DNA from 3 places in the Serratia sp. NCCP-200 genome. Region 1 is predicted to be linked to each of the others. Evidence: predicted binding sites of a transcription regulator. Region 1 holds the regulator's gene; each other region holds the start of a gene.

Region 1 (7,675 bases):
TGCGGTTAATTATTACACTTTTTGTGCTGCTATTTACGCAGCTCTTCTTCAATTTGGCGCACGCTGCGCCACAGGCACGTGTTTCTGCCGAGCAGCGCAAGAGTCACGTTAATGAAGCCCGGCCTGACGACCGCAAGAAAAAGAAAGCGGTGAAAGCCAATAAAAAAGTGAAGGCAGCCACCCCTCCGAAAACGCTAAAAACCAAACCAGCAACCTTAAAGACCGCAAAAAAAACCACCCGCGTTAAAACCAAAAGCCAAGCAACCAAAACAGCCAAGCTAAAAGTAACTCCGCCTAAAAAAGGCTATAAAAAAGGTTATGGTCGCCATCGTGAAGAAGGTAAAGCTACGGCAAAATTGGCTGGCCGCGAAAAGCCGTTGAAACTTTCCGCCGCTCACAAAAAACGCTACCAGCACGCCAAGCAAACAGCTATGGCCAAGCTGATGGGGCAAATGGGCAAACCCTACCGCTGGGGTGGGTCTTCACCTGGTACAGGCTTTGACTGCAGCGGCCTGATTTATTACGCGTACAAAGACGTGGTGAAAATCAAAATGCCGCGTACCGCCAACGAAATGTACCACCTGCGTGATGCAGCGCCGATCAAGCGTAATGAGCTGGAGAAAGGCGATCTGGTGTTCTTTCGCATCAACAACCGTGGCACCGCCGATCACGTTGGCGTCTATCTTGGTAACGGTAAGTTCATCCAGTCACCGCGCACCGGTGAAGAAATTCGCATCAGTCAGTTGGATAACGACTATTGGCAAAACCATTACATTGGTGCCCGCCGCGTAGTGACCCCTACCACCATCCGTTAACCTTTCACGGCTGAGCCAACTGCTCGGCCGTGCTCTCTATCACCCGCTGCAACTTTAAACAATCAGTCACTTGGCACACTTTGGATGTTCTTTTCCCTCCGAAAGTTGTTAAGATTAATAACCATAACAAAAGTGGTGCAATTGCGTTTTTCCGCCCTCGGCCCCTTAGGCCTGCAGCGTCGGAGAGGCGTATTGTCTATAAAAGGAGAAAGCAATGTCGTTTGAATTACCTGCATTACCATATGAGAAAAACGCTCTCGAACCGCACATTTCCGCAGAAACGCTGGAATACCACTATGGCAAGCACCATAACACCTACGTGGTTAACCTGAACAATCTGGTGAAAGGCAGCGAGTTCGAAGGCAAATCCCTGGTCGAGATCGTCAAGACCTCCACCGGCGGCGTGTTCAACAACGCCGCTCAGGTCTGGAACCACACCTTCTATTGGCACTGCTTATCACCGCAAGGTGGTGGCGAGCCAACGGGCGCAGTGGCAGAGGCCATCAATAAGTCATTCGGCTCCTTCGCCGCCTTTAAAGAGCAGTTCACCGATGCCGCCGTGAAAAACTTCGGCGCGGGCTGGACCTGGCTGGTGAAAAAAGCGGACGGTAGTCTGGCGATCGTCAGCACCTCAAATGCGGCAACCCCGCTGACCGGCGCAGACGTTCCGTTATTGACCGTTGACGTGTGGGAGCATGCTTACTATATCGACTACCGCAATGCGCGGCCAAAGTACCTGGAAAACTTCTGGGCGTTGGTTAACTGGGCGTTCGTGGCAGAAAACCTGGCTTAACGGCGGGTGACTAGCTAATAAGGCGCGGCATGAAGCTGCGCCTTTGTTTTTCTGCTACGGATCAGTTCAATGCGGCAATAAAACTGAACGCAATAATCATTGCCAAAGCACCCACGGTGGTGAGTAATGACATCTTCAAATTGGTATCCATATACAACTCCCTCTCAGATTGGCTTTTCCAGAGCATAAGCCACACAGTTTATACGTCAAATCATTTTCCCACAGTTCGTGATTAAAATCTTGTTATGCTTTCCCCGCTGATAATTACCGATTAGCTCTTCCACTTTTCTTCAATATGCGACAAAATCCGCAGTTCACAACTGCGTACCGATAAACTGCCCCTCCCTGTTCAAGCGATTTACGACTTCAGCACTAAAAACTCAGTTTTCGCTTATCTGGGGAAGGATCTACGCAGGCAAACGATTAACATCATACTTACATGCTGTAACATGTGGGTTTAGGAGTCATTTTTTACATGGCAACGATTAAAGATGTGGCCAAACGCGCTGGCGTTTCTACCACTACCGTTTCGCACGTTATCAATAAAACGCGTTTCGTCGCCGAAGATACCAAAACGGCCGTTTGGGCCGCCATCAAAGAGCTGCACTATTCACCTAGCGCGGTGGCCCGCAGCCTCAAGGTCAACCACACGAAATCGATCGGTTTGCTCGCCACCTCGAGCGAGGCCCCCTATTTTGCCGAAGTGATCGAAGCTGTGGAAAACAGCTGCTACAGCAAAGGCTATACCCTGATCTTGTGTAACTCGCACAATAATCTGGATAAACAGCAAGCCTATCTGGCAATGCTGGCGCAAAAACGCGTCGATGGCTTGCTGGTGATGTGCTCAGAATATCCAGATCAGCTACTGGGCATGCTGGAAGATTACCGTAATATTCCCATGGTGGTGATGGATTGGGGTACCGCGCGCGGAGACTTCACCGATACCATTATCGACAATGCCTTCGAGGGCGGTTACCTGGCAGGCCGCTACCTGATCGAACGTGGCCACCGTGACATCGGTGCCATTCCTGGTCAACTGGCGCGTAATACCGGTGGAGGTCGCCACCAGGGCTTTCTGAAAGCCATGAAGGAAGCCAACATCGAAGTGCGCGAAGAATGGATCGTGCAGGGGGATTTCGAGCCTGAATCTGGCTACAAAGCCATGCATCAGATCCTGTCGCAAAAGCATCGTCCAACCGCCGTTTTCTGTGGCGGCGATATTATGGCCATGGGGGCGATCTGCGCCGCCGATGAGCTGGGGTTGCGTGTACCGCAGGATATCTCGGTGATTGGCTACGACAACGTGCGTAATGCCCGCTACTTCACCCCGGCGCTGACCACCATTCACCAGCCGAAAGAGCGCCTGGGCGAGATGGCCTTTACCATGCTGTTGGATCGCATTATCAGCAAGCGTGAAGAATCGCAGGTGATTGAAGTACATCCAAAACTGATCGAGCGCCGCTCAGTCGCCGATGGTCCTTTTGTCGATTACCGCCGTTAACTCCTGTTGGGGCGCTGCAATACTGCGCCCGATTAACCACCCGGCTCCTCTTCACTGAGCCATTCCTGATTGAGCGTTTCGCTGTCGCCCAGATAGTCCAACAGCCAGGCCATGGCCGGAGACTGGGCGTTTTGCTGCCAGGTCAGGCAGCAGGCACTGGGCGGGAAAGGCTCATGCAGTGGCAACACTACCAATTCACCACTTTGTACCAACGGCAATACCCGATGCGCGGGTACCATGCCCACACACAGCCCGGCACGCAAACAATCTACCGCAGAAACCCAGTCCGGCACGGTCAATCGCCGCTGGTTATCCAGCGACCAGGTCACCCGCTTGGGTAAATTGCGCGAAGTATCTTCCAACAGCAACGAGGGATAAGGCCGTAGCTGTTCGTCGCGCAGCTTTCCTTGCAAGGCGGCGAGCGGATGTTTAGCATGTACTACACAGAGCCAATTCATAAAGCCCATATCGCGAAAGGCAAAACCGCCGCCCACCGGCACCGCACGCGTTGCACCAATGGCCATCTCAGCGCGGCCATCGACCAGCGCATCCCACACGCCGTTGAATACTTCCGGCTGCACCATCAGTTCTACGTCGGGGAAATGGCGATAAAAATCCAGCACCAGCTGGCGGCTGCGCTGGGGTTTGACGATCAGATCGACCGCAATCCGCAGTTGCCCGCGCCAACCGTTGGCCACCTGCTGACACTGTCGTCGGGTATCGAGCATTTTTTTGATAACAACTCGCGCCTCCTTAATAAACAGCGCCCCCGCCGGCGTGAGTTCCACATCGCGGTGACGGCGTTCAAACAGCGGCACCGCCAACCATTGCTCCAGTTGGCGCACCGTATAGCTCACAGCAGAAGGAACGCGGTGCAGCTCCTGTGCCGCCGCGCTGAAACTGCCGGTCCGCGCTACCGCATCTACCACATCGAGTGAATATTCAGACCACATATGTTTGCCTTCAAATTTTTTAACAGCACCTTGCAAATATTACCGTTTCACAAGCAGAGATCCAGCCGTATACACTTGCCGGCGCTTCAAAACCTGCGACAACATAATTTTAACGAGAAATAGCAATGCGAAATTTTGGATTTATGTTCTACCTGGCCGGCCTGAGTATGTTGGGCTATCTGGCTACCGATATGTACCTGCCCGCCTTTGGGGCAATGCAGCAGGATCTGCAAATCTCCGCTGGGGCAATCAGCGCCAGCCTGAGTATCTTCCTAGCAGGCTTTGCCTTTGCCCAGTTGCTGTGGGGGCCGCTGTCCGACCGTATTGGCCGTAAGCCCGTGTTATTGATTGGCCTAGCGCTGTTCGCCGTCGGCTGTCTCGGTATGCTTTGGGTCGAGAACGTGGCGCAACTATGGTCACTGCGCTTTATTCAAGCCATTGGCGTCTGTTCCGCCGCCGTCACCTGGCAGGCGATCGTGGTCGATCGCTACCGCGATGGCAAAGCCAACCGTGTTTTCGCCTCCATTATGCCGCTGGTCGCCCTCTCTCCGGCGCTGGCCCCACTGCTGGGTGCCTGGTTGCTCAACCATATGGGATGGCGGGCCATCTTCGCCGTGCTGTTGGGGATCACCGCCCTGCTGCTGATCCCCACCTTGCTGCTGAAAGATCGTAGCAGACTGGTACCTTCCGCCGATAAAAAGCCCAGCCTTGGCTTTATGCAGATCTTGAAATCCCCGGTGTTCAGCGGCAACGTGATGGTTTTTGCTGCCTGTTCTGCTGGCTTCTTCGCCTGGCTGACGGGTTCACCCTTTATCCTCGGCGATATGGGGTATAGCCCCAACGATATTGGCCTGAGCTATGTGCCGCAAACGCTGGCCTTCTTATTAGGGGGTTATAGCTGCCGTAGCGCCTTAAATCGCATCTCTGGCAAAACCTTGCTGCCGTGGTTACTGTTAGCTTACGGTGTCAGCATGGTGGCGTTGTATCTGATTGCCACGCTAAGTGAACCAACGTTGACCACTCTGCTGATCCCGTTCTGCTTTATGGCGTTAGTAAACGGTGCCAGCTATCCTATTTTAGTAGCCAATGCGTTGATGCCCTTCCCCAACAACAGTGGCAAAGCTGCTGCGCTGCAAAACACGCTGCAGTTGGGATTATGTTTTATCGCCAGCCTGTTGGTTTCGGCATTTATCGCCCAACCGCTGTTAGCCACGGCTACCGTAATGGTGGCTACCGTATTTTTGGCGGCCTTGGGATATCTGATCCAGCGTGGGAAAGGAACGGATGAAACGCAGGTGACACAGCAGGAGCATGCCGACTCCGTGTCATAATTATCTCTGTAAATAGTCACTTAATGAAAATTCTTGCCGAGCGCGATTTGCAGTTGAGTCTACGCCTCGGCAAGCCTATACTCAAAAACGACCTTTTAGAATAACAGTTATACTAAGTTCTTATTGCAGCAACTGCTGCGTACGTGGATGGCATCACACTTTATTTAAGGTTGCATTTACCCGCGTCCTTTGACGCAGGGAGTCTCTTAAATTTCCTCTGTTCAAGTCGAATTTCAGACACCACGGTGAATTTTTACCGTAGGTATACGTATGTCCCTGTAGAAATTGTCTACGCTAAATTCTGCAGGATCATAAGTCAGAAGAAGGTGATGGAGAAGCTATGAGTTCATCGTGTATAGAAGATCTGAGCATCCAGGACAACCATTGGTATCGTATCGCTCATGAAATGCTTAGCATGGCCGGCATTGAAATCAATGGTTCACGCCCTTTCGATATTCAGATCAATAATCCCAATTTCTTTAAACGCGTACTGCAAGACGGCTCTCTGGGGCTGGGCGAAAGCTATATGGACGGTTGGTGGGAGTGCGAACGGCTGGACATATTTTTTCAGCGGGTTGTCGCAGCTGGCCTGGAAAAGAAACTGCCCCACCACCTGAAGGATATCTTGCGTATTGCCGCCGCCCGCCTGACCAATCTGCAATCCCCAAAACGTGCCTGGATTGTTGGCAAAGAGCATTACGACCTGGGTAACGATTTGTTTACCCAGATGCTGGATCCCTATATGCAATATTCCTGCGGCTATTGGCAACAGGCCACGACGTTGGAAGAGGCACAAGAGGCCAAGCTACGGTTGATTTGCGAAAAACTGCACCTGCAGCCCGGTATGCGGGTATTGGATATCGGCTGTGGCTGGGGCGGTCTGTCTGCTTATGCGGCCAAGCACTACGGCGTTTCCATGGTGGGCGTCACCATCTCCGCCGAACAGCAGAAAATGGCGCAAGAGCGCTGTGCCGGGCTGGACGTGGAAATTCTGCTGCAGGATTACCGCGACCTCTACCAGCAGTTTGACCGCATCGTCTCGGTCGGCATGTTCGAACACGTTGGGCCGAAAAACTACCGAACCTATTTCGAGGTGGTGGAACGTAATTTAAAACCCGATGGCATTTTCCTGTTGCATACCATTGGTTCCAACGAGACCGATATGAACGTTGATCCGTGGATCAATAAATATATCTTCCCCAACGGTTGCCTGCCGTCGGTGAAACATATTGCCGAGGCCAGCGAAGGCCGTTTCGTCATGGAAGATTGGCATAATATCGGCGCAGATTACGATCGCACCCTGATGGCCTGGTATGAACGTTTCAAACAGAGCTGGCCACAGCTGGCATCGCGCTATTCCGAACGTTTTGAAAGGATGTTCAGTTATTACCTTAATGCCTGCGCAGGAGCGTTCCGCGCTCGCGATATTCAACTTTGGCAGGTGGTATTCAGCCCTAAAGGCGTCGAAGGCGGTCTGCGAGTTCCCCGCTAAAATCCTTTACCCCAACCCACAGGGTTGGGGTAAAGGGTTATTAACCGCAATAAACGCGAATGATTTTGTCTTCACTGTCACCCAGGAAGTTCAAGCGCTTTAGATTGAAGTCCATGGTTACCATAGAGTTATAAGGAATAGTTCGTACCTGCTGGGGAATATTGACCCCGTCCAACGCAGACAGCGGTTTACCCACATAATTCTGATACTGCGATGCACCACAGGTATCATCTTCAGCCTCGGCAGACTGTGAGTTCGCCTGTTCTGGGGAGCTTGAACAGGCGGTCAACGCCAACAGCGCCGCTAGCATCATCGTTTTCCCGTAAAACTTCACGTTTGGCTCCTATGTGTGGTTATTGGTGCAGGGTTATCAGACTTTGGGTACAGACGGCTTGGTGACAGCTAACGCAGCCTCACGATTAGCTAGCACACGCTCGACGGTATCCACCACCGCTTGAGTTTGCGGATCGATTTCGATATTGACCTTATCGCCCAGGCGCTTTTTACCCAGCGTGGTGCGCTCAAGGGTTTCCGGGATCAAATGCACACAGAAACGGTTATTGACCACCTCGCCTATGGTCAGGCTGATGCCATCGATGCCGATGAAACCCTTATGCAGCACATATTTCATCAAATCGATATTCGGCATACGCAGCCAGATCTGGCGATTATTTTCCGAGGTATAAATCTTGGTGACTTCCGCCGTACAGATAATATGCCCGGACATCAGGTGTCCGCCGATTTCATCGTTAAACTTGGCGGCTCTTTCCAGATTGACCACATCACCCAG
Region 2 (7,675 bases), on a different contig from region 1:
GGGATTGAAGGCTTTCTGGATTTCCAACCGCAGATGGCGGCCAGCTCATTGATGCAAGAGCAGGGTCTCAAGGCTGAGGTGGCATTTTTGCATCTGCCTGTTTTGGATCGTCTACGTAATAATCCCAGCGAGTTCCGCGCGGTGAATATCGCCCGCGTACTGGATCTGCCAGAACATCTGACTCAGTTGGCGGAGGAGATCACGCGCCAGGCAGGAGAGGCTGAGGCCATCCTCCTGCCAGCCTGCCTGGGGTTAGAGGATGATGAACCGTTGATGACGTTGCGCCGGTTGGTCGGTAAGCCCGTTTATCTGTTACCCACGCTGCCGCCTTCCGTGCTCGGCATGCGGCTGCATCAGGCCTTGCGCCAGCGCTTGCAACAACTGGGTGGGGTGTTTATGCCGGGGGATAGCGTGTTGCGTGCCAGCTTCGACGGGCAGCGCGTCACCGGTCTGTATACCCGCAATCACACCGATATTCCGCTGCGGGCGCAGCAGGTGATACTGGCCAGCGGCAGCTTCTTCAGCAACGGCCTGGTGGCCGCTTTTGACGGCATTCGTGAGCCGGTATTTGGCCTCGACGTTTACAGCAAAACCGAACGCGCCGACTGGAGCGATGCCAATCTGTTTGCTCCGCAGCCGTACCTGCAATTTGGGGTTCAGACCGATACCGCGCTACGGGCGTTAAAACAGGGGGAGGCGATGACCAATCTGTATGCTATCGGTGCCGTGGCTGGCGGTTACGATCCGTTGCAGCAGGGCTGTGGCGCTGGGGTTTCGCTGCTCGGCGCGCTGCACGTTGCCCAACAGATCCTGGCACAGGAGGTTTCAGCATGAGTCTGTTACCAGACAACAGCTTCGAGAGCTGCATCAAATGCACCGTCTGCACCACTTATTGCCCGGTCGCCAAGGCTAACCCGCTCTATCCAGGGCCAAAGCAGGCCGGGCCTGATGGGGAGCGCCTGCGGCTGAAAGATCCGGCGCTTTACGACGAAGCGCTGAAGTATTGCACTAACTGCAAGCGCTGCGAAGTGGCTTGCCCCTCCGACGTTAAAATCGGCGATATTATCCAACGCGCACGGGCCAATTTCAGCCAAAGCAAACCGACGCTGCGCGATGCCATCCTCAGCCACACTGACATCATGGGCACGCTCTCGACGCCGTTTGCCCCTATCGTTAACGCGACTACCGGCCTGAAGCCGGTACGCAAGCTGTTGGATAAGGCGTTGAAGATCGACCATCGGCGTGAGCTGCCGAAATACTCGTTTGGCACCTTCCGCCGTTGGTACCGCCAGCAGGCGGAACAGCAGCAGCGCTATGCCGAGCAGGTGGCGTTTTTCCACGGTTGCTTTGTTAACTACAACCATCCACAGCTTGGCAAAGACCTGATCAAGGTGTTTAACGCCATGGATATCGGCGTGCAGCTGCTCAAGCGGGAGAAATGCTGCGGCGTACCGCTGATCGCCAACGGCTTTATTGCACAGGCGAAGAAGCAGGCTAAAGTGAATGCGGAATCGCTGCATGATGCGGTCCTGACCAAAGGCATACCGGTGGTGGCTACTTCGTCGAGCTGCACGTTTACCCTGCGTGACGAGTACCCGCATTTGCTGGAGGTGGATACCTCGGCGGTGCGTGAACGAGTTGAGCTGGCTACGCGTTATCTCTATCGTCTGCTCAGCCAAGGGCGCACCTTGCCGCTCAAACAGACGCCGCTGCGGGTGGCTTACCACACGCCGTGTCATATGGAGAAAATGGGCTGGACGGCCTATACGCTGGAGTTATTGCGGCAGATCCCAGGGCTGGAACTGGTGGTGTTGGACTCGCAGTGCTGCGGTATCGCCGGGACTTACGGCTTCAAGTCGGAAAACTATGAAACCTCGCAAGGCATTGGTGCCTCGCTATTTCGCCAGATTGAAGCCAGCGGAGTGGATATGGTGATCACCGATTGTGAAACCTGCAAATGGCAGATCGAGATGTCCACCAGCAAGCGCTGTGAACATCCGATCACCCTGTTAGCACAGGCATTGGCGTAACAGATTAAACGGGCCAGCATGCTGGCCCAGTGCGATTACTGCTTGATCTTCACCGTATTGAACACGCCAGCCGCTACGCTTTGAGACTGCTGCTGGTTATCCGCTGGCAGCGTGATTTGCAGGGTCAGTTGCTTACCGTCTGGCAGTATAGCGAGCAGCACGCCAGAGTAGGCTTTTTGGCCTGCTACGGTGATCACGGTATCCAGTTGACGCATTGGCGTGCCGTTAATTTCAACCGCTTTATTGGTAATGACCTGCAGGTTGGCATCGCGGGAGTGTTGCTGCTCTTCCATGCGCTTGGCCAAGGTTTCCAGATCGCCCGCTGCCTTGTCAGCAACGATCACGATCACCGCACGCTGGTTGCTGCTGTCGGCATAGATGTGCACGTTAGTTGGCTGGTTGGTCAGCTTATCGCTCTGATCGGCTAAACCGTTAGGCAGAGTAAAGGTCAGCTTGCCATCCAATAAACTCACCTGTTGTCCGCTTGGGACGCTGGCTGCTGCGCTGCCTGCGGGGGCATTAGTGTCTTTGGTGGCGCTATCACAGGCCGCCAGGCCAAGCACTAACAGGCCGATACCCATCAATTTTGTTACTTTACGCATCTGGTGTTCCTTATTCCTTTGCAGATAGAGTTGGTTGACCGTATGGCTAGATGTCACAGGTTTTTTTTAAGTAATAGACGATACTCGTCTACTTCGCCTTTCTTTTCTAGAGTGAAAATCTGATATTCGTGGCTAATGAGCATTATTAGCATGGCGCGGAACTGGTTGCGGGTTTTTACCCACAGTTGCTGATAGCCTTGCGAACGTGCCCAACGCTCTTGCTCCGCCAGCATGGTTTGGGCGACACCCTTGCGGCGAAAATCAGGTAAAACTGCGCCCAGCCAGCTGTAGAACTCCCCCGGCGCGGTTTGATAGCCGAGTTTAAAACCGGCTGCCTGGCCATCAATTTCGGCAATCAAGCCGTGAGAAGGGTTATCCCCGATGCGTTGCTGCAAATCTTTCAGGCTGTGCAGACTGCCAAATTCTGGAATGCAGAGGTAAAGAGAGTAGATCTCTTCAAGTGTAGCTTGGCGAGTGGTTAAGCGCATGGGCAGCCTCCGTTAAATCAGGCTGCCCAGTATAAACCAGAAGGCGGGTTAACTCAGTTGCAACCGGTTGGCGGGTTGGCGTTCTGCCAGACGTTTGAGCAGCATATTGAGCAGCACCCCGTACATCGGCAGGAAGAATACCAGGCAGATCAGCACTTTGAAGCTGTAATCTACCAGCGCGATTTCCACCCAGTTGGCGGCCATAAAGGGATCGCTGCTTTTGTAGAAGGCGATAAAGAAGAAGGCCAGGGTATCGCTGATATTGCCAAGGAACATGGCCGCGGCGGGGGCAACCCACCAGGCACTGCGTTGACGTAGGCGGTTGAACACCTGCACGTCCAGGATCTGGCCCAGTACGTAGGCCATAAAGCTGGCGGCGGCGATACGCGCTACAAACAGGTTGAAGCTGGTCAAGGCGGCAAAGCCCTGCCATTCACCCTGGAAAGTGACGGTGGAGATCACATAGGAGATAAACAGCGCCGGGACCATCACGGCAAGGATAATCCTGCGTGCCAGCGGAGCACCAAAGATCCGTACGGTCAGGTCAGTGGCCAGGAAGATAAACGGAAAAGTGAAGGCACCCCAGGTGGTGTGAAAGCCGAAAATGCTGATCGGCAACTGCACCAGGTAGTTGCTGGAAGTAATGATGGCGATGTGAAATAGCGATAGCCAAACCAACGCGATTAAGCGTTGTCGATCGGTAAACGAATACATAATGTAGCCTTTTTGAGTGTGGGGTGAGGGAACCCATTGTTAACTGCGCGGCGACATGGTACGCGTTTGGGCATTCAATGCAATGGTTAAATTTAACGCAAACGTTAACGTATCTTGCGCAGAAAAACTACCGGCGTAAACTAGCGGGTAATCAGATCCGGCGAGGGTTCGCCGATCGTTTTAGATCGAGAGAGATGTATGACTGACATTTTTGCCCAGGCAGACCAGACGCTAGACGCGCTGGGGCTGCGCTGTCCGGAACCGGTCATGATGGTGCGCAAAACCGTGCGCCATATGGATAACGGTAAAACCTTGCTGATCATTGCCGACGATCCGGCCACCACCCGCGACATCCCGGGTTTTTGCCGCTTTATGGAACATACGCTGGTGGCCCAGGAAACCGAGCAGGCCCCATATCGTTACCTGCTGCGTAAGGGCCTGGCAGAATAATCCTTTGGCTGTCAGGCCCATTTCCATAACGGGCCTGACAGATGTTCTACTATGTACGTTTCTTCAGCAGCCGTAAGGCGTTGGCTGTCACCAGCGCGGTTGCTCCAGAGTCTGCCAATACGGCCAGCCACAGGCCAGTCATCCCCAGTAGGGTGGTGACCAGGAAAATCGCTTTCAGCCCAAGCGCAATGGTAATGTTCTGGCGAATATTAGCGTGGGTAGCGCGGGAGATGCGGATCATCTCGGCAACGCCGGTCAACCGGTTGTGTGTCAGCGCGGCATCCGCCGTTTCCAATGCCACGTCGGTACCGCTCCCCATCGCAATGCCAATGCTGGCGGCCTTCATCGCCGGGGCATCGTTGATACCGTCGCCGATCATGGCGGTAGGTTGCAACTTGCTCAGCTCGGTTACCGCGTTCACTTTGTCTTCCGGCATTAACCCGGCGCGGTAATCGATCCCCAATTCATTGGCAATGGCGGCCGCAGCGCGCGGGTTATCACCTGTGAGCATCACGCCACGAACGCCTAATTGCGTCAACTCGGCAATCGCCTGTTTAGCGTCGCTACGCAAGGTGTCACGCAACGCCAGCAAACCGATAGGCTGCCCGTCCTCTAGCACCACCACTGCGGTTTTACCCGCCGTTTCCAGCGTCTCTACCTGGCTGCACCATTCGCTGCTCAACTGGCTTTCCGTCAACTTGCCCGGTGCGCTGATCAGGATAGTTTTACCGTCAACCTTCCCTTCAACCCCGATACCTGCCAGAGCCCGGCGGCCTTCGGCCAGTGGCAATGCAGTCCCGTTCTCCGCTGCGCGGTTGACGATCGCCTGTGCCAGTGGATGATGTGAGCCCGTCTCGACAGCTGCTGCAATGGCCAGCAGTTGCTGTTCGCTGAGGCCGTCTGCAGGCAGCACATCGGTCACCGTCGGTTTGCCTTCGGTCAGCGTACCGGTTTTGTCGAACGCGATGGTTTGCACTTGGCCCAATTGTTCTAATGCCGCACCACCTTTAATCAGCGCGCCACGGCGCGTGGCCGCCGCAAGGCCAGAGGTGATGGCCGCTGGCGTGGAGATGACCAAGGCACACGGACAACCGATCAGCAGCAAGGTCAGCCCCCGGTAGATCCACATTTCCCAAGGCTCGGCAAACAGCAGCGGTGGCACGAGGATCACTGCCACGGCCAGCAGCATGATCGCCGGAGTGTAGTAACGGCTGAAGCGATCGAGGAAGCGCTCAATCGGTGCGCGGCGCTCTTCGGCCTCTTCAATCAGCTGCAGGATACGGTCGATGGCATTTTTACCCGGCTCGGAAGTGACCTTCATCTGCGCGGCCTGATCGACGGACAGGCTGCCAGCGGCCACTTTCTGACCCTGTTGGCGCTCTACCGGCACGGATTCACCGGTTAAAGCGCTTTCGTCAAAGCTGGCGAACGGGTTTAGCAACTCGGCATCGGCAGGCAAGCGGCCACCGGGCGCGATCTCTATTACGTCACCGGGGCGCAGGCTGGCTACAGGCACGCGTTTACGTACGCTGCCCTGGATAAGCAGAGCATCTTCCGGCACCAGTTCCATCAACGCTTTCACGCCACGGCGTGCACGATTGGCCGCGTAGGATTCCAGCAGTTCTCCCACCATAAACAACAGCAGCACCATGGCCGCTTCGGCGGTGGCACCGATAAACAGCGCACCGATGGCGGCAACGCTCATCAAGGTTTCTATGGCAAACGGTGTGCCTGAACGGATCAGGCGCAAGGCTTTGCTGGCAATCGGCACCAGGCCGACCAAGGTGGTGGCAATAAAGGCAATTTCGCCCAGCCGAGGGTTGAAGAAGTCGAGAACCCAACTGAGCACCATCAGTGCGGAGAGCAGCAGCAGAGGGCCGTACTCACCAAACCGGGAGGTTTTGGGTTCATCGCCTATTGCCGGCGGGTTAGTCCCCAACAGGGTAAAGCCAGCCTGTTTTACCGCGTCCTGGATCCGCATGCTGACGTCGGATTGGGCATCCACCACCAGTTTTTCCGTGGCAAACAGCACGCGAGCGCTGTCGACGCCGGGGATCGACGTTACGGCATTTTCGATTTTCTTGGCACAGCTCGGGCAATCCATGCCGGTGACTTTCCAACTGAAACGCTGGCTGCCGGAAGGGGGAACGGCAGCCAGCCTGTCGCTTTCCTCATCCGGGTCGTCGGGGCCATCGCTACTGCAGCAGCTGGCACCGTGCTCGTGGGCCGCGTGATGGTCATGGGCAGCGGTTGCTCCCACCGGGGTTTTTTCATTGCTACAGCCATGCTGGGTTTTGGCGTGGTCATGACTACAGCCGCAGCCGTGATCGTGATTATGTTCTTGATGCTGATGCTCTTGGTGATTATGTGGTTTATGAGTCTGCATAGCGCCCCCTTTAGGCAATCCAATATCCTCTCAACAAGCACTCTACACCTTGGAGCTGGCTCCAGAGTCAAGCGCGATATGAGAATTATTGTTAGTTGCAGGGGCGCTACGGATCCGGTTGCCCAGACCCGTAGCCTGCCATTACAGATAGAGCGAGCGGACGATGAGGAAATGCCCGGAGAAGTAGCAGAAGGCGACCACGGCATCTGCCGCGCGGAAGGTAAAGCGGTAGCGGTTCAGCAGCCAGACGATATTGGCCAGCAGCAGCAGCGAGGTACCCGCCAGCAATGAGAAGCCAAAGTCGGTACTGCGCAGGAAATATTGTTCCCCCGCCAGCCACACCATCAGCAGCGTCATAGCGACCAGCGTGGCGATCGGCCAGCGCATCTCTTCCAACCGGCTCCAGATGATGGCCAGCAGCAGTGTGCCAATCACCAGCAGCACCAGCGGCAAAGGCCAGAACAGGCTGAAGGTCATCTGGCTGGCAAAGCTCAGGGTATACAGCAGGTGTGAGAGGAAGAAAGCACCGATGGCGTACAGCACCCGCTCGCGCGGCAGCAGTAATAAGGCATCACCCGCCAGCGTAGCCAACAGGCCCAAAACGATCAGATAACCCGCAGGGCCCAATACCGGAGCCTGCCAGGCCAATAACAGCAACAGCAGTAAGGTGACGGGTTTAAATACCCAGCGTTGCCAGCGCGGGCCGCGATAGGAGGCATCAACGAACAACCAACCGGAAAAAAATACGGCAAGGAACGGCCAACTCATATGTCTTCCTTATTTATTATGGGAGCCGGGATAACCAACTCCAGGTTGTCACTTTCTCAGTGTAAGCAGCGCGCGTGGGTTCGACAATGCTTTCTTCCGAATGCTATGTTTACGCGGTTTTAGGCGTGAATGAAATCCGCCGGATAAAAGAGGAAAACCGTCAATGAGTAAGCCACCGTTGTTCTTTGTTGCCGTGATCGCGCTGATCGCGGTGCTGGCGACCCGCCAATACCTCAA
Region 3 (7,675 bases), on a different contig from region 1:
GTAGTTATAGGCTTCGCGGCCACGGGCATAGCCATAGGTGAGTGATGGATAGTAGCGCTTCTGGCTCAGCATCGGCAGGCGCTGTTTCACATCGACCCAACTGTCGGGGTTGCCTTGCTGGTTTTTGGTGAGTTTACGCGCGTCCAGCATATGGCCCCAGCCCATGTTATAGGCGGCCAGTGCGAACCAGATCCGCTCATCTTCCGGCACCGTATCGGGAACCTTCGCCATCAGACGCTGCAGATAGAGCGCCCCGCCTTGAATACTCTGCTCCGGATCGAGCCTGTCGGTGACGCCCAGGCCGTCTGCAGTGGCCCTGGTCAGCATCATCAGCCCACGGACACCCGTAGGGGAGGTCGCCTGAGGATTCCAGTGAGATTCCTGGTAGGCGATGGCGGCCAGCAGCTTCCAGTCAATTTCGCTGGCATACTTTTCAAACAGCGAACGGAAAGTGGGCAATACCGAGTCGATGGCCGACAGGAAGGTTTTGGTATCGACGTAGTCAAAACTGCCCACGTGCCCCAGATACTTCTCTTCCAACCGTGCCAGCGTGCCGTCTTCTACCCTTTGGCTATAAAAATCCAGCAGCGCGGCGTACAGGCTATCGTCATTGCTGCGCTTCAGATACCAGGTCACTGGCTCTTCATCGGTAATGTCAAAAGCGACGGCCAGCTGTGGATGGATACGCTGCAGCAGGGCAATGGTCACGGAGTCGCCAATGGTGTAATCCAGCTTGCCATCGGCCACCTGTTCCAGCAGCTCTTTTGACGTCATATCGCTCGACGCTTCCCAACTGAGATCGGGGTATTTGCTTTGTTTGAGCTGCTTTAGCGTGCTGACGTGCGCCGAACCGGAGGCCACTGCCAGCTTGCCTTTGATATCGGCAAAGGATTTTGGCCGCGTGGTACCCAACCGATAAACCAACTGCTGGGAAACGGAATAGTACGCCGGGCCGGTACTGGCGCGGCTGAGGCGATCCCGGTTGTAGATTAACCCGGCGGCGAGAATATCGGCATTGTCGTCATCGAGATCGTCAAACAGGTCATTGATGTTTTGGTGTGGGATCACCACCAGCTTGACCCCCAGGTAGTTGGCAAAGCTTTTGGCCAGCTCATAGTCAAGGCCACTCGGCCCCTGTGGGGTAGTGAAATAGGTTAACGGTGAGTTTAACGTGCTGACGCGCAGTTCCCCACGCGCTTTGATCGCCTCGAGTTGGCCTCCCTGTCCACCACGCCAGGCGATATTGGGCCACAGGGCTAGCGCCAGCAACAGGGCCACAACACCGATTAGAATGTAATTTATTTTTAGGCGTTTCAAATAGTTATCTCAAATAGATGCACGCTTTATATTGACCGGAATCAGGATTTTTTCATGGTTAAATCACCAGTGCCGGGGCATTTTGCGCAACATTACGCCAGCGTGCAACTTTATTGATAGGTTATGAGAATTCGTCAGCGGGAATAGCTTTTATCAATAATAGCTACGCAAACGGTTTCGTCGGCGGCGCGGATTATCTATAATGGCGCGCGTTTTCCCCCTGTTGCGCCCAATGAAGTGCTGAACCCAGTTGCTTCGAAGACGAGAGAACTTTGATTATGGAAATACTGCGTGGTTCGCCCGCTTTGTCGGCTTTTCGTATTACCAAACTACTGTCCCGCTGCCAGGATGCTCAACTGCCGATCGTTGATATCTATGCCGAGTACGTTCACTTTGCCGATGTCAGCGCACCGCTAAGCGCCGAAGAGCAGGCCAAGCTGCAGCGGTTGCTCAAGTACGGTCCTTCTCTCGCTGAACATGCTCCGCAAGGCCGCCTGCTGTTGGTGACGCCGCGTCCGGGCACCATTTCGCCGTGGTCTTCCAAAGCCACCGATATCGCCCATAACTGTGGCCTGACGCAGGTGGTTCGTCTTGAGCGCGGCCTGGCATTTTATGTCACAGCGCCGACCTTGACCGATGCCCAGTGGCAACAGCTTGCCTCCCTGCTGCACGATCGCATGATGGAAACGGTATTCAGCGAGCTGCAACAGGCGGAAACACTGTTCTCTCATCATCAGCCCGCCCCGTATCAGACGGTGGATATCCTGGCCCAGGGCCGCAGCGCGCTGGAACAGGCCAACACCCAACTGGGGCTGGCCCTGGCGCAGGACGAGATCGACTACCTGCTGGCCGCCTTTACCGAGTTGGGGCGCAACCCAACGGATATTGAGCTGTACATGTTCGCACAGGCCAACTCCGAACATTGCCGCCACAAGATTTTCAACGCCGACTGGGTCATCGACGGCGAACAGCAACCGAAGTCGCTGTTCAAAATGATCAAAAATACCTTTGAGCAGACGCCGGACTACGTGCTTTCTGCCTATAAAGACAACGCAGCGGTGATGGAAGGTTCCCAGGTAGGGCGCTTCTTTGCCGCGCCGCAAAGCGGCCTGTATGACTATCATCAGGAAGAAGCACACATCCTGATGAAGGTGGAAACCCATAACCACCCGACGGCGATCTCGCCTTGGCCAGGAGCTGCGACCGGTTCTGGCGGTGAGATCCGCGACGAAGGCGCTACCGGCCGTGGCGCGAAGCCGAAAGCTGGCCTGGTAGGGTTCTCGGTTTCCAACCTGCGTATACCGGGTTTCGAGCAGCCTTGGGAACAGGATTTCGGCAAGCCGGATCGCATCGTCACCGCGCTGGATATCATGACCGAAGGCCCATTGGGCGGTGCGGCATTCAATAACGAGTTTGGTCGCCCGGCACTGGTCGGTTACTTCCGTACTTATGAAGAGCGCGTCAATAGCCACAACGGCGTTGAGCTGCGTGGCTACCACAAACCGATCATGCTGGCAGGCGGCCTGGGCAACATCCGCGCCGATCATGTGCAAAAAGGTGAGATCACCGTGGGTGCCAAACTGGTGGTGCTGGGTGGCCCGGCGATGAACATCGGTTTGGGCGGCGGGGCGGCTTCTTCGATGGCCTCTGGCCAGTCCGATGCCGATCTGGATTTTGCTTCCGTACAGCGTGATAACCCGGAAATGGAACGCCGCTGCCAAGAGGTGATCGACCGCTGCTGGCAGATGGGCGATAGCAACCCGATCCTGTTTATCCACGATGTGGGTGCCGGTGGCCTGTCGAACGCGATGCCGGAACTGGTTAGCGACGGTGGCCGCGGTGGCCGTTTCGAACTGCGTGACATTCTCAACGACGAGCCGGGCATGAGCCCGCTGGAAGTGTGGTGTAACGAATCCCAAGAGCGCTATGTGATGGCGGTAGCGCCTGAGCAGATGGCGACCTTTGAGGAAATCTGCCGCCGTGAGCGCGCACCTTTTGCGGTGATTGGTGAAGCGACGGAAGAACGCCATCTGACGCTCAACGATCGTCACTTTGACAATCAGCCGATCGACATGCCGTTGGATGTACTGTTGGGCAAAACGCCAAAAATGACCCGCGACGTGAAACGTCAACAGGCGAGCGGCGAAGCGTTGCAGCGTGCTGATATCTCCATTGCCGATGCGGTCAAGCGGGTGCTGCACTTGCCAGCCGTGGCGGAGAAAACCTTCCTGATCACCATTGGCGACCGTACCGTCACCGGCATGGTTGCGCGCGACCAGATGGTCGGCCCGTGGCAGATCCCGGTAGCCGACTGTGCGGTAACCACGGCCAGCCTGGACAGCTATTACGGGGAAGCGATGTCGATCGGTGAGCGTGCTCCCGTCGCATTGCTGGATTTTGCCGCCTCAGGCCGCCTGGCAGTTGGGGAAGCGCTGACCAACCTGGCCGCGGTGGAAATCGGTTCGCTCAAGCGGGTGAAACTTTCTGCCAACTGGATGGCCGCAGCGGGCCACCCTGGCGAAGATGCTGGCCTGTATGAAGCGGTGAAGGCGGTGGGTGAAGAACTTTGCCCGGCGCTGGGGATCACCATTCCGGTGGGCAAAGACTCGATGTCGATGAAAACCCGCTGGCAGGAAGGCAATGAACAGCGGGAAATGACGTCACCACTATCGCTGGTGATCACCGCATTTGCTCGCGTGGAAGATGTGCGCCGCACCGTGACGCCGCAACTGCGAACCGACAAGGGTGATAGCGCACTGTTATTGATTGACCTGGGTAATGGCCACAATGCCCTGGGGGCAACGGCGTTGGCGCAGGTTTATCGCCAACTGGGCGACAAGCCAGCCGATGTTCGCAACGTGGAGCAATTGGCCGGTTTCTTCAACGCGATGCAGCAACTGGTGGCGGATCGTGCGCTGTTGGCCTATCACGACCGTTCCGACGGCGGCCTGTTGGTCACCTTGGCCGAGATGGCATTTGCCGGGCATTGCGGCGTAGAAGTCGATATTCAGGCACTGGGTTCCGACGCCTTGGCTGCCTTGTTCAACGAGGAACTGGGTGCGGTGATCCAGGTGCCAGCTGCGCAGTTGGCAGCCGTACAGCAAGTCTTTGCCCAACACGGTCTGACGGATAACGTGCATCACCTTGGCCAGGCGCTGAGTGGCGATCGTTTCGTTATCACCAGCGCTGGCAAACCAGTGTACAGCGAAAGCCGCAGCACTCTGCGTACCTGGTGGGCTGAAACCACCTGGCAGATGCAGCGCCTGCGTGATAACCCGGAATGTGCCGATCAGGAGCACCAGGCCAAGCAGGACGAGCGCGATCCGGGCCTGAACGTCAAGCTGACCTTCGCTACGGACGACGACATCGCGGCACCTTATATCGCCAAGGGCGCACGCCCTAAAGTTGCGGTATTGCGTGAGCAAGGGGTTAACTCTCACGTTGAGATGGCTGCAGCGTTCCACCGTGCCGGTTTCGATGCGGTTGATGTTCACATGAGCGATCTGTTGGCAGGCCGCCGCGATTTGCAAGAGTTCCACACGCTGGTGGCCTGTGGCGGCTTCTCTTATGGCGACGTGTTGGGGGCTGGTGAAGGCTGGGCGAAATCGATACTGTTCAACGAGCGCGTACGTGATGAGTTTGCCGATTTCTTCCATCGCCCGCAGACCTTGGCGCTGGGCGTTTGTAACGGTTGCCAGATGATGTCCAACCTGCGTGAACTGATCCCGGGGGCTGAACATTGGCCGCGCTTTGTGCGCAACCTGTCGGATCGTTTCGAAGCGCGCTTCAGCCTGGTGGAAGTAGCCAGTAGCCCGTCGCTGTTTATGCAGAGTATGACAGGCTCGCGCATGCCGATTGCCGTTTCTCATGGTGAAGGCCATGTAGAAGTGCGCGATGCGGCGCATCTGGCGGCGTTGGAACATCACGGCCTGGTTGCGTTACGCTTTGTCGATAACCATGGTCAAGTGACTGAAGCTTACCCTGCCAACCCGAACGGTTCACCGAATGGGATTACCGCAGTGACCAGCAGCAATGGCCGCGCCACCGTAATGATGCCACATCCAGAACGCGTGTTCCGCACCGTCAGCAACTCCTGGCATCCAGAGGAGTGGGGTGAAGACAGCCCTTGGATGCGCATGTTCCGCAACGCTCGCAAGCAACTGGGATGATTTAACCAGAGGTTTGCGTGAAGTTTACTGAGGCGCCGCGTAGGCGCCTTTTTTCTTTATTTTTTAAGTGGTTAGCCCGTGTGTCGGTTTTTTGAGACAAAGGCCATATTGCTTGTCTCTAAAAAGAGACACTTAACTAATTGATTTTAAACAGGGTTAAAGCGATTGAGTTTAGTTGTCGTGTTTTGGCGACGGTATGTCGGATTAATACTCAAGCTCGACTACCCAAGTAGAGCGCTGGAAGTGACATAAAAATAAATTATCGTTAATAAACAATGTTGTGAAAATATTTTTGTAAAGTTGGCACGGAAGGTGCATTATAACTATCAGTTGCTCATTCAACTTTTTATGATTGGCCCCGTCTAGCACGGAACAGCGCCTCATAAGCCTCCGAATGATGCCTAAGAAATGGTGCCTATCGTCCAACCAAACCGATAACAGACGCGCAAGCGACTTTATCAAGCATCGGACGACACGTGGAGTGAGGCACCGCCTAGTATCCAACTGTGATGAAATGTTCATCAATCCCGGATACTTTTTGGATGCTATTCGTCCCAATCAGATGCCAGCTTAGTGCTACATCACCTGGGGACGAGGAGTAAGGGCATCCACATATTCCTTGCGATGGGGCATCATGCCCCAGCGTCAAAATCCAAAGCGCGTTGCCTCCGTTATTTCCCTCGATACGTTCTCAAACCACATCAGTTTCCTCTTTTGGGATAACGCGTTTTTGCTTATCTGAACGCCATTAATCCGCTGCCGGGCTTTTCTCTCCCCGGATTGTCGGTTAGCATCTGGGCAGACTAGAGATAATGAGATGATTTCTTTGAAAAGATGGCGTCTATTTCCACGCTCGTTGCGCCAATTGGTCGTAATGGCGTTCCTGCTGGTGCTGTTACCGCTGCTGGTATTGGCTTATCAGGCCTACCAAAGCCTGGATCATCTCAGCGCGCAGGCGGCGGATATCAACCGTACGACGCTGGTGGATGCCCGGCGCAGTGAGGCAATGACCAGCGTGGCGTTGGAAATGGAGCGCAGCTATCGTCAGTATTGCGTACTGGTCGATCCGACCCTGGAGCGGCTGTACCAGAACCAGCGTAAACAGTATTCACAAATGCTGGATGCCCACGCCCCGATCCTGCCGGACGAACGTTACTACCAGACACTTCGTAAACTGCTGACGCAGCTTGCTACCATCAAGTGCCAGAGCAGCGGGCCGGACAAGGACGCTTCACTGCTGTTAGAGTCTTTTTCACATTCCAACGCCGAAATGGTCCAGGCCACCCGTACCGTAATCTTTTCCCGTGGGCAGCAGCTGCAGCAGGCGATCGCCGAGCGTGGCCAATACTTTGGTTGGCAAGCGCTGTTGCTGTTCCTGGTCAGCGTGCTGTTGGTGGTGCTGTTTACCCGCATGATTATCGGGCCCGTCAAGGCCGTTGAGCGTATGATTAACCGCCTGGGGGAAGGGCGGCCTATCGGCATGACGGCGTCCTTTAAAGGCCCGCGTGAACTGCGTTCTTTGGCTCAGCGTATTGTCTGGTTGAGCGAGCGCCTGGCCTGGCTGGAATCGCAGCGTCATGAGTTCCTGCGCCATATCTCCCATGAGCTGAAAACGCCGCTGGCCAGCATGCGTGAAGGCACCGAGCTGTTGGCCGATGGTGTGGCAGGCCCGCTCACCTCCGATCAGAAAGAGGTGGTGGCGATCCTCGATCAGAGCAGCCGCCATTTGCAATTGCTGATTGAGCAACTGCTGGATTACAACCGCAAACTGGCAGATGGCCCGTCGGAACATGAAAACGTCGAGCTGGAAGAACTGGTGGATATGGTGGTCGCCGCCCACAGTTTGCCGGCACGTGCCAAGATGATCCGTACGGAAGTCAAACTTGACGCGGAAATCTGCTGGGCAGAGCCTACGCTATTAATGCGCGTACTGGATAATCTCTACTCCAATGCGGTGCACTACGGCAAGGAATCCGGTAACATTTGGATCCGCAGCCGCCAGGTCGGCCAGCGGGTACAGATTGACGTTGCCAATACCGGCAGCGCGATCCCGCAAGCGGAACGAACCATGATTTTTGAGCCTTTTTTCCAGGGGAGTCACCAGAGAAAAGGGGCCGTTAAAGGAAGCGGACTGGGGCTGAGCATTGCACAGGACTGTATTCGCCGTATGCGTGGCGAATTGACATTGG

Evidence for each region. Region 1 encodes PurR, which represses purine synthesis genes. Its sites were predicted from a motif close to CANGCAAACGTTTGCNTG; they were not measured.
Region 2: a site for PurR is predicted at 3,929-3,946, ahead of AC6HVW_RS19965 (7-cyano-7-deazaguanine/7-aminomethyl-7-deazaguanine transporter). Genes of this name have one in related genera too.
Region 3: a site for PurR is predicted at 1,482-1,499, ahead of purL (phosphoribosylformylglycinamidine synthase). Genes of this name have one in related genera too.

What each region holds. Positions count from the first base shown of each region.
Region 1 covers NZ_BAAKUJ010000003.1:363,239-370,913, reverse strand. The annotation lists gene AC6HVW_RS11880 (C40 family peptidase) at 1-815, shown strand, start outside; gene sodB (superoxide dismutase [Fe]) at 1,030-1,608, shown strand; gene cydH (cytochrome bd-I oxidase subunit CydH) at 1,670-1,759, opposite strand; gene purR (HTH-type transcriptional repressor PurR) at 2,084-3,109, shown strand; gene punR (DNA-binding transcriptional activator PunR) at 3,142-4,062, opposite strand; gene punC (purine nucleoside transporter PunC) at 4,188-5,393, shown strand; gene cfa (cyclopropane fatty acyl phospholipid synthase) at 5,734-6,885, shown strand; gene AC6HVW_RS11845 (I78 family peptidase inhibitor) at 6,926-7,219, opposite strand; gene AC6HVW_RS11840 (riboflavin synthase) at 7,256-7,675, opposite strand, start outside.
Region 2 covers NZ_BAAKUJ010000006.1:278,336-286,010, forward strand. The annotation lists gene glpB (glycerol-3-phosphate dehydrogenase subunit GlpB) at 1-834, shown strand, start outside; gene glpC (anaerobic glycerol-3-phosphate dehydrogenase subunit GlpC) at 831-2,030, shown strand; gene AC6HVW_RS19955 (DcrB family lipoprotein) at 2,066-2,632, opposite strand; gene AC6HVW_RS19960 (GNAT family N-acetyltransferase) at 2,686-3,120, opposite strand; gene AC6HVW_RS19965 (7-cyano-7-deazaguanine/7-aminomethyl-7-deazaguanine transporter) at 3,169-3,834, opposite strand; gene tusA (sulfurtransferase TusA) at 4,033-4,284, shown strand; gene AC6HVW_RS19975 (zinc/cadmium/mercury/lead-transporting ATPase) at 4,334-6,670, opposite strand; gene AC6HVW_RS19980 (lysoplasmalogenase) at 6,812-7,438, opposite strand; gene AC6HVW_RS19985 (DUF2500 domain-containing protein) at 7,602-7,675, shown strand, end outside.
Region 3 covers NZ_BAAKUJ010000001.1:117,466-125,140, forward strand. The annotation lists gene mltF (membrane-bound lytic murein transglycosylase MltF) at 1-1,317, opposite strand, end outside; gene purL (phosphoribosylformylglycinamidine synthase) at 1,593-5,486, shown strand; gene AC6HVW_RS00610 (sensor histidine kinase) at 6,304-7,675, shown strand, end outside.